Regions from separate parts of the Streptomyces sp. NPDC007025 genome, predicted to be linked through region 2. Evidence: riboswitches for the same ligand, from Rfam matches in the RefSeq annotation. Region 2 holds a riboswitch; each other region holds the start of a gene.

What was found. A riboswitch is a leader RNA that binds a small molecule or an ion and turns the genes downstream of it on or off. The one in region 2 is predicted to bind cyclic di-AMP.
Region 1: linked by a shared signal. The riboswitch ahead of ACFYMO_RS13090 (M23 family metallopeptidase) and the one ahead of ACFYMO_RS28700 (LysM peptidoglycan-binding domain-containing protein) in region 2 are both predicted to bind cyclic di-AMP.
Region 3: linked by a shared signal. The riboswitch ahead of ACFYMO_RS27435 (M23 family metallopeptidase) and the one ahead of ACFYMO_RS28700 (LysM peptidoglycan-binding domain-containing protein) in region 2 are both predicted to bind cyclic di-AMP.

The regions. Positions count from the first base shown of each region.
Region 1 covers NZ_JBIAFT010000005.1:457,859-461,120, forward strand. The annotation lists gene ACFYMO_RS13085 (PP2C family protein-serine/threonine phosphatase) at 70-1,365, shown strand; cyclic di-AMP (ydaO/yuaA leader) riboswitch at 1,555-1,759, shown strand; gene ACFYMO_RS13090 (M23 family metallopeptidase) at 1,771-3,057, shown strand; gene ACFYMO_RS13095 (aldo/keto reductase) at 3,248-3,262, shown strand, end outside.
Region 2 covers NZ_JBIAFT010000018.1:9,555-12,816, forward strand. The annotation lists gene ACFYMO_RS28695 (glycosyltransferase family A protein) at 1-281, opposite strand, end outside; gene ACFYMO_RS28700 (LysM peptidoglycan-binding domain-containing protein) at 506-1,273, opposite strand; cyclic di-AMP (ydaO/yuaA leader) riboswitch at 1,278-1,454, opposite strand; gene ACFYMO_RS28705 (helix-turn-helix domain-containing protein) at 1,986-2,582, opposite strand; gene ACFYMO_RS28710 (ABC transporter ATP-binding protein) at 2,754-3,262, shown strand, end outside.
Region 3 covers NZ_JBIAFT010000016.1:65,530-68,791, forward strand. The annotation lists gene ACFYMO_RS27425 (GNAT family N-acetyltransferase) at 1-268, opposite strand, end outside; gene ACFYMO_RS27430 (HPr family phosphocarrier protein) at 438-719, shown strand; gene ACFYMO_RS27435 (M23 family metallopeptidase) at 847-1,668, opposite strand; cyclic di-AMP (ydaO/yuaA leader) riboswitch at 1,683-1,838, opposite strand; gene ACFYMO_RS27440 (pitrilysin family protein) at 2,054-3,262, opposite strand, start outside.

The DNA.
Region 1 (3,262 bases), on a different contig from region 2:
CGCCTGGCTCCTTCCCCCTTCGACCCCTCCTGACTGGCCCCGAGCCCCCGACCGGGTCAGATTGGAACCGTGCGGGAAAGGGCGGCCGGGACACAGCCGGTGAACGTGGACGGCGGCGACGTGGGGCGGCTGTGGCGCCTGGCGCGCTGGCTGCCCGCCGCGCTGTGCGCGTTGGGCATCGTCCTGGACTTCGCGACGCCCCGGGACGTGACCGTCTCGGCGCCGTTCGCCGCCGCCCCGCTGGCCGCCGCTGCCTTTCTGACGATCCGCGGCACCGTACTCACCGGAATGTTCTCCTCCGGGGCGACCATCCTGTTCTCCGCCTTCCACGACTCCGGCAATGTGCTGGAGGCCGAGGCCCGGTCCATCACCATCGTGACCGTCTCCGTACTCGCCGTCGGCGTGAACTACGTCCTGATCCGCAGCGGCAGCAGGCTGGCCTCCGCGCGCAGCATCGCCGAGGCCGTGCAGTACGCCGTGCTGCCCACACCGCCCTCCCGCGTCGGTGCCCTGCGGGTGGCTACCCGGTATCGGGCGGCGCAGGCGGAGGCCCGGATCGGCGGGGACTTCTACGCGGCGGAGGAGACCCCGTACGGCGTTCGGCTGCTGCTGGGCGACGTACGGGGCAAAGGGCTCGACGCGGTGGCCGCCGTCGTCCTCCTGGTCGGGGCGTTCCGGGAAGCGGCCGAGCAGGAGGCGACCCTCCCCGGTGTGGCGGCCCGCCTCGACCGGGCTCTCCAGCGGGACGCCCATCGCCTCCAGGGCGCGGCCCGGCTGGAGGACTTCAGCACGGCGGTGCTGGTCGAGGTCGTCGACCCGCGCACCCAGTCCCCGACTCCCTCCGCACCCGGGCCAGGAGGGCCGAGCGGACCAGGTGTACCGGGCGACCCCGGAGCACCGGGCGGACCGGATGTCCCGGGCGGACCGGACAGTGCGGTGGCGGAGGGGCGCACCGCGAGCGACCGCGTCGTCCTGCGCGTCGTCAACCGGGGCCACCCCGCTCCGGTGCTGCTGCACCGCGGCCGGGCCGTGCTGCTGGAGCCGACCACCCCCGCCCTCCCGCTCGGCATGACCGACCTGGGCGTATGGCCCCAGCAGCTGGACGAGTACGCCTTCCCGCGCGGCGCCCAGCTCCTCCTCTACACCGACGGCCTCTCCGAGGCCCGCAACCCGGAGGGCGACTTCTACCAGCCGGCCGAGCGACTCTCCCGCGCCTCCTTCGCCGATCCGGAGGAGCTGCTGGCGACGATCCTGGTCGACGTCGCCGCCCACACCGGTGGCCGGTCGGCGGACGACATGGCCCTGCTCGCCGTCGCCCACGACACCCCGGGCGACACAGGGGAGGGCACTCCGCGCGACGCCTGAGCCCGGTGCGGTCGGCCGGCGCGCCGGCCGGTCGTACACCGCGCAGGCCGGGCAGCAGCACGGCCTGGGCGGGTGGGGAGCCGGGCGGGACTCACGTCAATTACGGGGAACGGCTTGGAATCCCGGCCGCAGTTCTATTAACGTCCGATAACGCAGCACGGTTGTCACTGCCGTCACGGAAGACGGCACCGTGCTCCGTCGCCGAATCCCGCACGCGGTGCAACAGCAGCACCCGATCGGCCGCACAGCACCGTGGGAACCGGGGAACCACCCCTTCTCGTCAGCCGGACGAGGAGGACGGGGTGAATCGGACGCCCTTGCGAGAGGACGCCCGTAGGAGACCTTCCTGCTCCGAACCCGTCAGCTAACCCGGTAGGCGAGAAGGAAGGAAAGGAGAGCGCCCCCGTGGCCTCCAGATCCCAGGGCTTCGTCGGCCATCCGCCCCAGGCGGACGCGTACGCCCCACCCGCCGGCCACGCCGGCCCGGCAGCGCCCTACGGCCAGGCCGCGCCCCAGAACTCCGTCCCGGGGGCCACGTACGACTTCTTCGCCACCGGCTCCGGCGGCCCCGGCCCCATGCCGCCGCACAACGAAGCGCGCGACGCCGGGGAGGCCCGCGCCGCTGCCGACGGTGATGCCCGTGCCGACGATGACGAGCCGTGGGACGAGTGGAACCCCTCAGCGGACTCCACGGTTCCGGTACGCGGCCGGCACCGAGTCGCCAAGCAACGCGCCGGAGGCGTGGCGCGGGGCGGCACCGTCCTGGGGGTCGGCATGATCGCAGCCGTCGGCGCCGGCGGAATGGCCACCGCCCAGGACCGGGACCCCGGCACGATATCCGTGCCCGACGTGGACACCGCGGCCGACGCGCTCCGGAGCATCCCCGACCGGCTGCCCGACGCCGAGGACCTGCCCGGCATAGGCGGCCTCTTCTCCGACGCCGCCGACGCCACGACGGACTCCGGCGGCGCCGGCGACGCGCAGGCCGCCCCCCTCACCCAGGCCGGGCTCTCCGACGAGGACAGGGCGGCGGGCCCCACCGACGCCGGCGAGGCACTGCGGGCCCGCATCCTCGAACAGGCCGAACGCCACCGCACCGCGGCGGACGAGGAAGCCCGCGAGAAGGCGGCCCAGCAGGCCGCGAGCGCGGCAGCGGCGGAGGCCGCGGAACGGGCCGCCGCTGCCGAGGAGGCGAAGCAGCAGCGGGCACGCGAGGCGGCCGCCGAGCAGGAGCGCAAGGCGGAGGCCGAGCGGAAGCGCAAGGCGGAGGCGGCCCGCCGCGCCGAACTCGCCCGCAGCTACACGGCACCGCTGGCCTCCTTCCAGCTCAGCGCCGGATTCGGCCAGGCGGGCGGCATGTGGCAGAGCGACCACACCGGACAGGACTTCGCCGCCCCCAACGGCACCCCCGTCAAGGCCGTCCACAGCGGAACGGTCAAGGAGGCCGGCTGGGCCGGTTCGTACGGCTACCGCATCGTGCTCCGGCTCGACGACGGTACCGAACTCTGGTTCTGCCACCTCTCGTCCATGACCAGGTCGGCCGGGGACAAGGTCGGCACCGGCGATGTCATCGGCCGCGTCGGCTCCACCGGCAACTCCACGGGCCCCCACCTGCACGTCGAGGTCCGCCCGCACGGCGGCGACCCGGTGGACCCGCTGCCGTGGCTCCGCGACAAGGGCGTCAAGGTCTGAGCATCGGCACGGGAGCCGAGGGAGACCTGGGAGCCGAGGGAGCCGAGATCTGAGCGCAGGCCGGGACGTCAGGGGCCGAGCCCCCGCGCACGTGCCCCGAAGCGGACCCGCACCGGGGCACGACCTGCTGCCCGCCCGGTGTGCGCGCCCGCAGGACCACACGCGCCCGCGCTACGGTCGCGGCATGCAGATGAATGCCGACAGG
Region 2 (3,262 bases):
AAGACGTAGCGTCCGCTCGCAAGATCCAGACCGAGATTGCGCGGACCCGAGGGGCTCCCGGAGTTCTCCTGGTGGATCACCCGCAGAAGGGTCGGATGCTGTGCGGCCAGCCGGTCCACAAGGTCCGAGGTGCCGTCGGTCGAACCGTCGTCCACGACAATCATCTCGGTGGCGCCGGGTGCGAAGGACTGCTGTGCGACCGATTCGACGCAGCGCTCTATACAGGGCAGCGCATTGTAAGCGGGTGTTATCACGCTCACCATATTTTTGATCTCGCTCATGGCTCGACGGTGGCCATTCGGGCGTATCCGCGCCAGAGGGAAGCGGCGTTCGGGTGAATGCGGCCCGCGCCGTGGCGGGGGCGGGACGGAGGGTGCGTGTTGTGGTGCGCACGGCGACCGGGGCGGGGGGAGGGTGCTCAGCGGTGCCCGCCGGGCGGTGCCGCGAGACGGCGACTGCCCGCCACCGCGAGGGTGGCGGGCAGTCGCCGCGTGCGTGCTCCGGCTCAGTACGGGCCGTTCACGTTGTCGATCGAACCGTAGGTCTTGGCCGCGTAGTTGCAGGCCGCGACGATGTTGGCGACCGGGTCCCGCTGGTCGTAGGCGGTGCCCTCGACGTGGAAGGCGTCGAAGGTCGGCTTGATCACCTGGAGCAGGCCGATGGAGGGCGTGCCGTTCTGGGCGTTGATGTCCCAGTTGTTGATGGCGTTGGGGTCGCCACCGGACTCCCGGATGATGTTGCGGTGGATGCCGTCGTAGGTGCCGGGGATGCCGTGCTGCTTCATGATGGCCAGCGCCTCGTTGATCCAGCCGTCCAGGTTGGTGGACTGGGTCTTGTGCACGCCGCCGGTGCGCTCGGCCGAGCTGCGGTCGGCGCGCTCGGGCGTGGCGTCGCTGGTCTCGGCGGGCTTCGAGGCGGTGTCCAGCGTCAGCTTCTGGCCGGGCAGGATCAGGTCCGGGTCGCCGCCGACGGTCTTCTTGTTGGCCTCGTAGAGGGTGTTCCAGCCGCCCTCGATGTCGTGGTCCAGGGCGATCCGGTACAGGGTGTCGCCGCTGGCGACGGTGTAGGAGCTGGGCTCCTGCTCGGTCTTCACCTGCGAGGCGGCGCCGGACCGCGCGGACTGCGCCTGCTCCTGCACCTGCGCCGGGGCGGCGTGCGCGCTGCCCGCGGCCAGCAGGGGAGCGGCGATGCCCGCACCGCCGGCGGCGAGGGCGAGCGAGAGCCGGAGGCGGCGGGTGCTGAACGGATTACGGGCGTGAAGGCCACGAGACATGGGGGTGTCCTCTCCTAGCGCCTGCGAGGTGAGCTGTCGGATTCGGGCTGGAGTTGCCCGGCCATATCCGCTGTGCCGGGGCACAGCGGCCATGACTTCACCCCTAGCCGGGCCGCGGAGTGCGGCACGGCACGTAAGTGGGTCCCCCGCTCCTGCCGCGCGGTACTGGTGCGAATTTCCTAGCCGGGCGGCAGGATTCGGCGCCCCGGCAGCGGAACTCCGGCCGTTCGTGGAGGCCGGAGCGAGGACACAGAAACACAATGGATTGCCCGGATCAAGGCGCGCGATTCACATGCGGGGCGGCTCGCCGAAAATGATCTAGCAATTCCTCAACGCTATGCTGTGGATCATTTTCTGTGCGTAAAAAACCAATCTGCCGGTGTTTCGAAGGACTTTTATGGAAAGGCTTCCTGATGGCGCGCCAGAAGATCTTGCTGATTTCTCGGTCCGGTCGGTGTGTTTCGCGACACAGCGTACGACCGGGAAGGGCAAGTCCTGTATATCCGGACAATGCCGGTGAATACCGCAGAATGCGGCCGGTTGTCGGATCCTGCGCGGGGGCGGAGGTGCCGCACGGAAGGATTCTACTAAGCGCGATCGTACATTGTCGCGGTGCGAGGGTGCGGCCGTGGTCCGGAACGGCCGGGTGTGCGGCCGGGCGGTGGGGCCGGGTCGCGCACACCGGGGCTTCCGCGGCGTCGCGGCGGCGGCGTCAGTCCCGGCCGTCGAGCGGGACCCCGAACCAGCGGACGGCGATGGGCCGGGTGCCCGGTCCGGCTTCGGTGCGCTCGCGCCGGAAGCGTTGCAGCAGCTCCAGGTAGGCGTCGTGGAACTCCCGCAGTTCCTCCTGTGTGAGGTGGAGGGTGCTGCGGGAGCCGGAGACCCACTCGTCCTCCTCGGCCGGACGGTCCGCGTGGTGCCGGACCAGTTCGAGGTCCTCCCGCAGGTGCGCCCGGTCCAGCTCCTCGACCACTGCGCGCTCCGCGCCCGGCAGGTCCGCCCGGGAGGGGCGCCGCACGTCCGCGCCGCGTACGCCGCGCCACCAGCGTTCGCGTCCGTTCGTGTCGTGGTCGGGGTCGTCCTCGACGAGGCCGGCCCGGGCCAGCTGGCGCAGGTGGTAGCTGAGCGTCCCGGTGTTCTGGCCGAGAGCCGAGGCGAGTGCGGTGGCGGTCGCCGGGCCCGCGGCGGCCAGCCTGCGCAGGATCTTCAGGCGCAGTGGATGCGCCAGCGCTTTCAGCGTCGCGGGGTCGCTGACGGTGTGCTGTCCCTGGTGGGAAGCGGTGTGGTCCTGGTGCGACGACTCGGTCATGCCCCGAGCCTACCGCAGAGAAAACTATGCAGAGCTTCCTTTGCAGAGGTTTCTCTGCAATGCTCTCGGCGGGCCCCGGAGCACCAGCACCGGCCTCGCCGCCCGGCGTGACCGGCGCGCACCCGCGCGCCGCTTCCGCGCCGACCACTTCGAACACGTCAGGACAGACACATGGCCGATGAAGCCGTCCGCATGCGGCACGTCACCCGCCGCTACGGCACCGGTGCCGGAGCCGTCACCGCACTCGACGACGTCACCCTCGACTTCGGCCACGGCACGTTCACCGCCGTCATGGGACCCTCGGGATCCGGGAAGTCGACTCTGCTGCAGTGCGCCTCCGGGCTGGACCGCCCCACCTCGGGATCGGTCGCGGTGGGCGGGACCGAGCTGACCGGGCTCGACGAGACCCGGCTGACGCTGCTGCGCCGCGACCGCATCGGATTCGTCTTCCAGGCGTTCAATCTGCTGCCGTCCCTGACGGCCGAACAGAACGTCGGCCTGCCGCTGCGCCTGGCGGGCCGCCGACCCCCGTCCGCCCGTGTCGCGGAGGCGCTGGGGCAGGTCGGACTCGGATCACGAGCCCGGCACCGGCCCGCGGAGCTGTCCGGCGGCCAGCAGCAGCGGGTCGCCCTGGCCCGCGCGCTGATCACCCGGCCCCAGGTGCTCTTCGGCGACGAACC
Region 3 (3,262 bases), on a different contig from region 2:
CGATGAACTCGCCGCCGATGGTCGCCGCGAGGCCGACGCGGTCGACGTAGTCGTGGTGGGTGAAGCGGCGCACGTCGCGGTCGGACAGCCGCGGGTAGGGCGCGAAGAAGCGGTAGTACTTGGACTCGTCCGACACCTGCTCGTAGAAGCTGACCAGCCGCTCCGCGTCGTCCGGGGCGATCGGCCGCACCCGGGCCGTACCGCCGTCGCGCAGCACGATGTCCGCTTCCCAGTGGGCCGGGTAGGCGCGCTCCTCGGGACTCGGCATGAGGCCAGCGTACGGCGGAGGGAGGGCGCGTGCTCAGGGGTGTGCGGAGACGTCGTATCGTCGGCGGCCGGAGCACCGTCTCCGGGACCGCCGTCGCCGGTTCACGGCGGACTCGGGCGACCGTGCAAGACTGGTCTAGACAACCTCGTACGACTCGAAGGGCAACACCATGGTTGAGCGCCGCGTCACCGTCGGCTGGGCCGAGGGGCTGCACGCCCGCCCCGCCTCCATCTTCGTCCGCGCAGCGTCGGCGACCGGAGTGCCGATCACCGTCCGGAAGGCCGAGGGCACTCCCGTCAACGCGGCCTCGATGCTCGGCGTGCTCGGCCTCGGCGCCGAGGGCGGCGAGGAGATCGTCCTGGCCTCCGAGGCGGACGGGGCGGAGGCCGCTCTGGACAGGCTGGCCAAGCTGGTCACGGACGGGCTGGAGGAGCTCCCGGAGACGATCTGAACGGCTGCCTGCGCCAGGCACACCTCCCGCGGCCGCCGGAGCCGGCGGCACCGCGGCCCGGATGTGGCAGGCCCCCGGTCACCTGACCGGGGGCCTGCCACATGCGGTGCTCGTGGGGACTCGCGCGTCAGAGCTTCACACCGTGCTTGCGCAGGTAGGCGACCGGGTCGATGTCCGAACCGTAGTCGGGGCCGGTGCGGGCCTCGAAGTGCAGGTGGGGGCCGGAGGAGTTGCCGGTCGAGCCGGAGAGCCCGATCTGCTGACCCGAGGTGACCTGCTGGCCGACCGAGACGCCGATCGAGTTGAGGTGGCCGTACTGGGTGTACGTGCCGTCCTTGTGCTTGATCACGATGTTGTTGCCGTAGGCACCGCCGTTCCCGGCCTCCACGACCTCACCGGCGGCCACCGAGTGGACCGGAGTGTTCATCCCCGCGTGGAAGTCGATCCCGGTGTGGCTGCCGGAAGACCACATGCCGCCGCCCTGCTGGTATCCGGTCGAGACGTAGGAGCCCTCGACGGGCAGCACATAGGCGTTGAGCTTCGCGCGTTCGGCCTCCCGCGCGGCCTTGCGCTTGGCCTCGCGTTCCTTCTCCGCCTTCTCGGCAGCCGCCTTGCGCCGGGCCTCGTCGGCCTTCCGCTTGGCCTCCGCCTTCGCCTCGGCAGCCGCCTCCTTGGCCGCGGACTCGGCCTTGGCCTGCTCGGCCCGGAGGGCCTGCGCGGACGCCTGCTCGTCCAGCGTGTCCGAGATCGGGCCGCCGACGGCCTCGGTCACCTCGGCGTTCTGCTGGAGCGGCACGTTGCTCTGGCCGCCGCTCGCGGCGAAGGCGGGGGAGGCGATGGACCCGACGACGCCCACGGTGGCGAGGCCGGCTATGCCGGCCGCCCCGCCCGCGGTCCTGCGGGCCTTGCTCGGACGCCTGTGCTTGCCGGTGGCACGGGTGAACGCCATAGGGAGGCGTACTCCTTTCCTTCCTTCTCGCCTACCGGGTTAGCTGACGGGTTCGGAGCAGGAAGGTCTCCTACGGACCGCCTCTGGCGAGGCCGTCCGATTCACCCCAATGGGACGTGGGTCCCCGGTCCCCCTCGGCCGCTGCCTCGGGGATTCGGCGATCGCGGTCCGTCGGCCGCGGGTGCGGTCACTTCTGACGGACAGCGGCAATGACGCTAATCGGGGCCAACTCCGAGCGGCAAACGAATCCCTGGCTTTGTCACGTACGCCACACTCCAACTCGTCAGCAACCGCGACGAAAGCGGACATCACAGCGGGCCCGGAAGGAGCAATTCCTCCTCCCGGGCCCCACTTCCTACCCCGGTACCGCGCCCGTCGGCCGGGTTCAGCCGCCGGTGACCACCTTGACGTCGCCGATGCCCAACTCCCGTACCGGATCGGCGATCTGGGACGCGTCACCGACGAGCACCGTCACCAGCCGGTCGGCCGGCAGCGCGCTGACGGCCGCGGCCGTTGCCTCCACCGTGCCGGTCTCGGCCAGTTGGGCGTAGAGCCGGCCCTGGTAGTCGTCGGGCAGCTGCTCCTCGACCTGGTCGGCCAGCGTCTCCGCGACGGCCTGGGCCGTCTCGTAGCGCAGCGGAGCGACCCCCACCAGGTTCCGCACGGCCACGTCCCGCTCTTCGTCGGTCAGCCCCTCCGCCGCCAGCGTCCGCAGCACCTGCCACAGATCGGCCAGCGCGGGACCGGTCACGTCGGTGGCGACCGAGCCGCTGATGGCCAGCAGCGCGGCCCCGCTGCCGTCCTCCGCCGAACGCAGCACATGCCCGAACGCGCGGACGCCGTAGGTGTAGCCCTTCTCCTCGCGCAGCACCCGGTCCAGCCGGGAGGTGAGGGTGCCCCCCAGGCAGTAGACGCCCAGCAGCTGCGCGGGCCACACCCGGTCGTGCCGGTCCGCCCCGACCCGTCCGATCAGCAACTGGGTCTGCACCGCACCGGGCCGGTCCACGATGACGACCCGGCCGGTGTCGTCGGCGGTGATCGGCGGCATCGCACGCGAGTCGACCACAGCGCCCGTCCAGCCGCCCAGCGTCTCGGCGAGCGCCGCCTCGACGCCGCCGTCGCGGAGCCCGTCCAGATCGCCGACCACCACGGCGGTCGCCGTCGCGGGGCGCACATGGGCCTCGTAGAAGGCGCGTACCGCGGCCGCGTCGATGCGCCGCACCGTCTCCTCGGTGCCCTGCCGGGGCCGCGACATCCGCGACTCGGCCGGGAACAGCTCGCGGGAGAGCTCCTTGGCCGCGCGGCGGGCGGGGTTGGCCAGCTCGTGCGGGATCTCGTCCAGCCGGTTGGCCACCAGCCGCTCGATCTCGCTGTCGGGGAACGCCGGGGCGCGCAGCGCGTCCGCGAGCAGCCCCAGCGCCTTGCGCAGCCGCGACACGGGCACCTCGAGCGACACCCGCACACCGGCGTGGTCGGCGTTCGCGTCGAGCGTGGCACCGCAGCGCTCCAGCTCCGCGGCGAACTCCTCCGCCGTGTGCTTGTCCGTGCCCTCGCTCAGCGCCCGGGCCATGATGGTGGCGACGCCGTCCAGCCC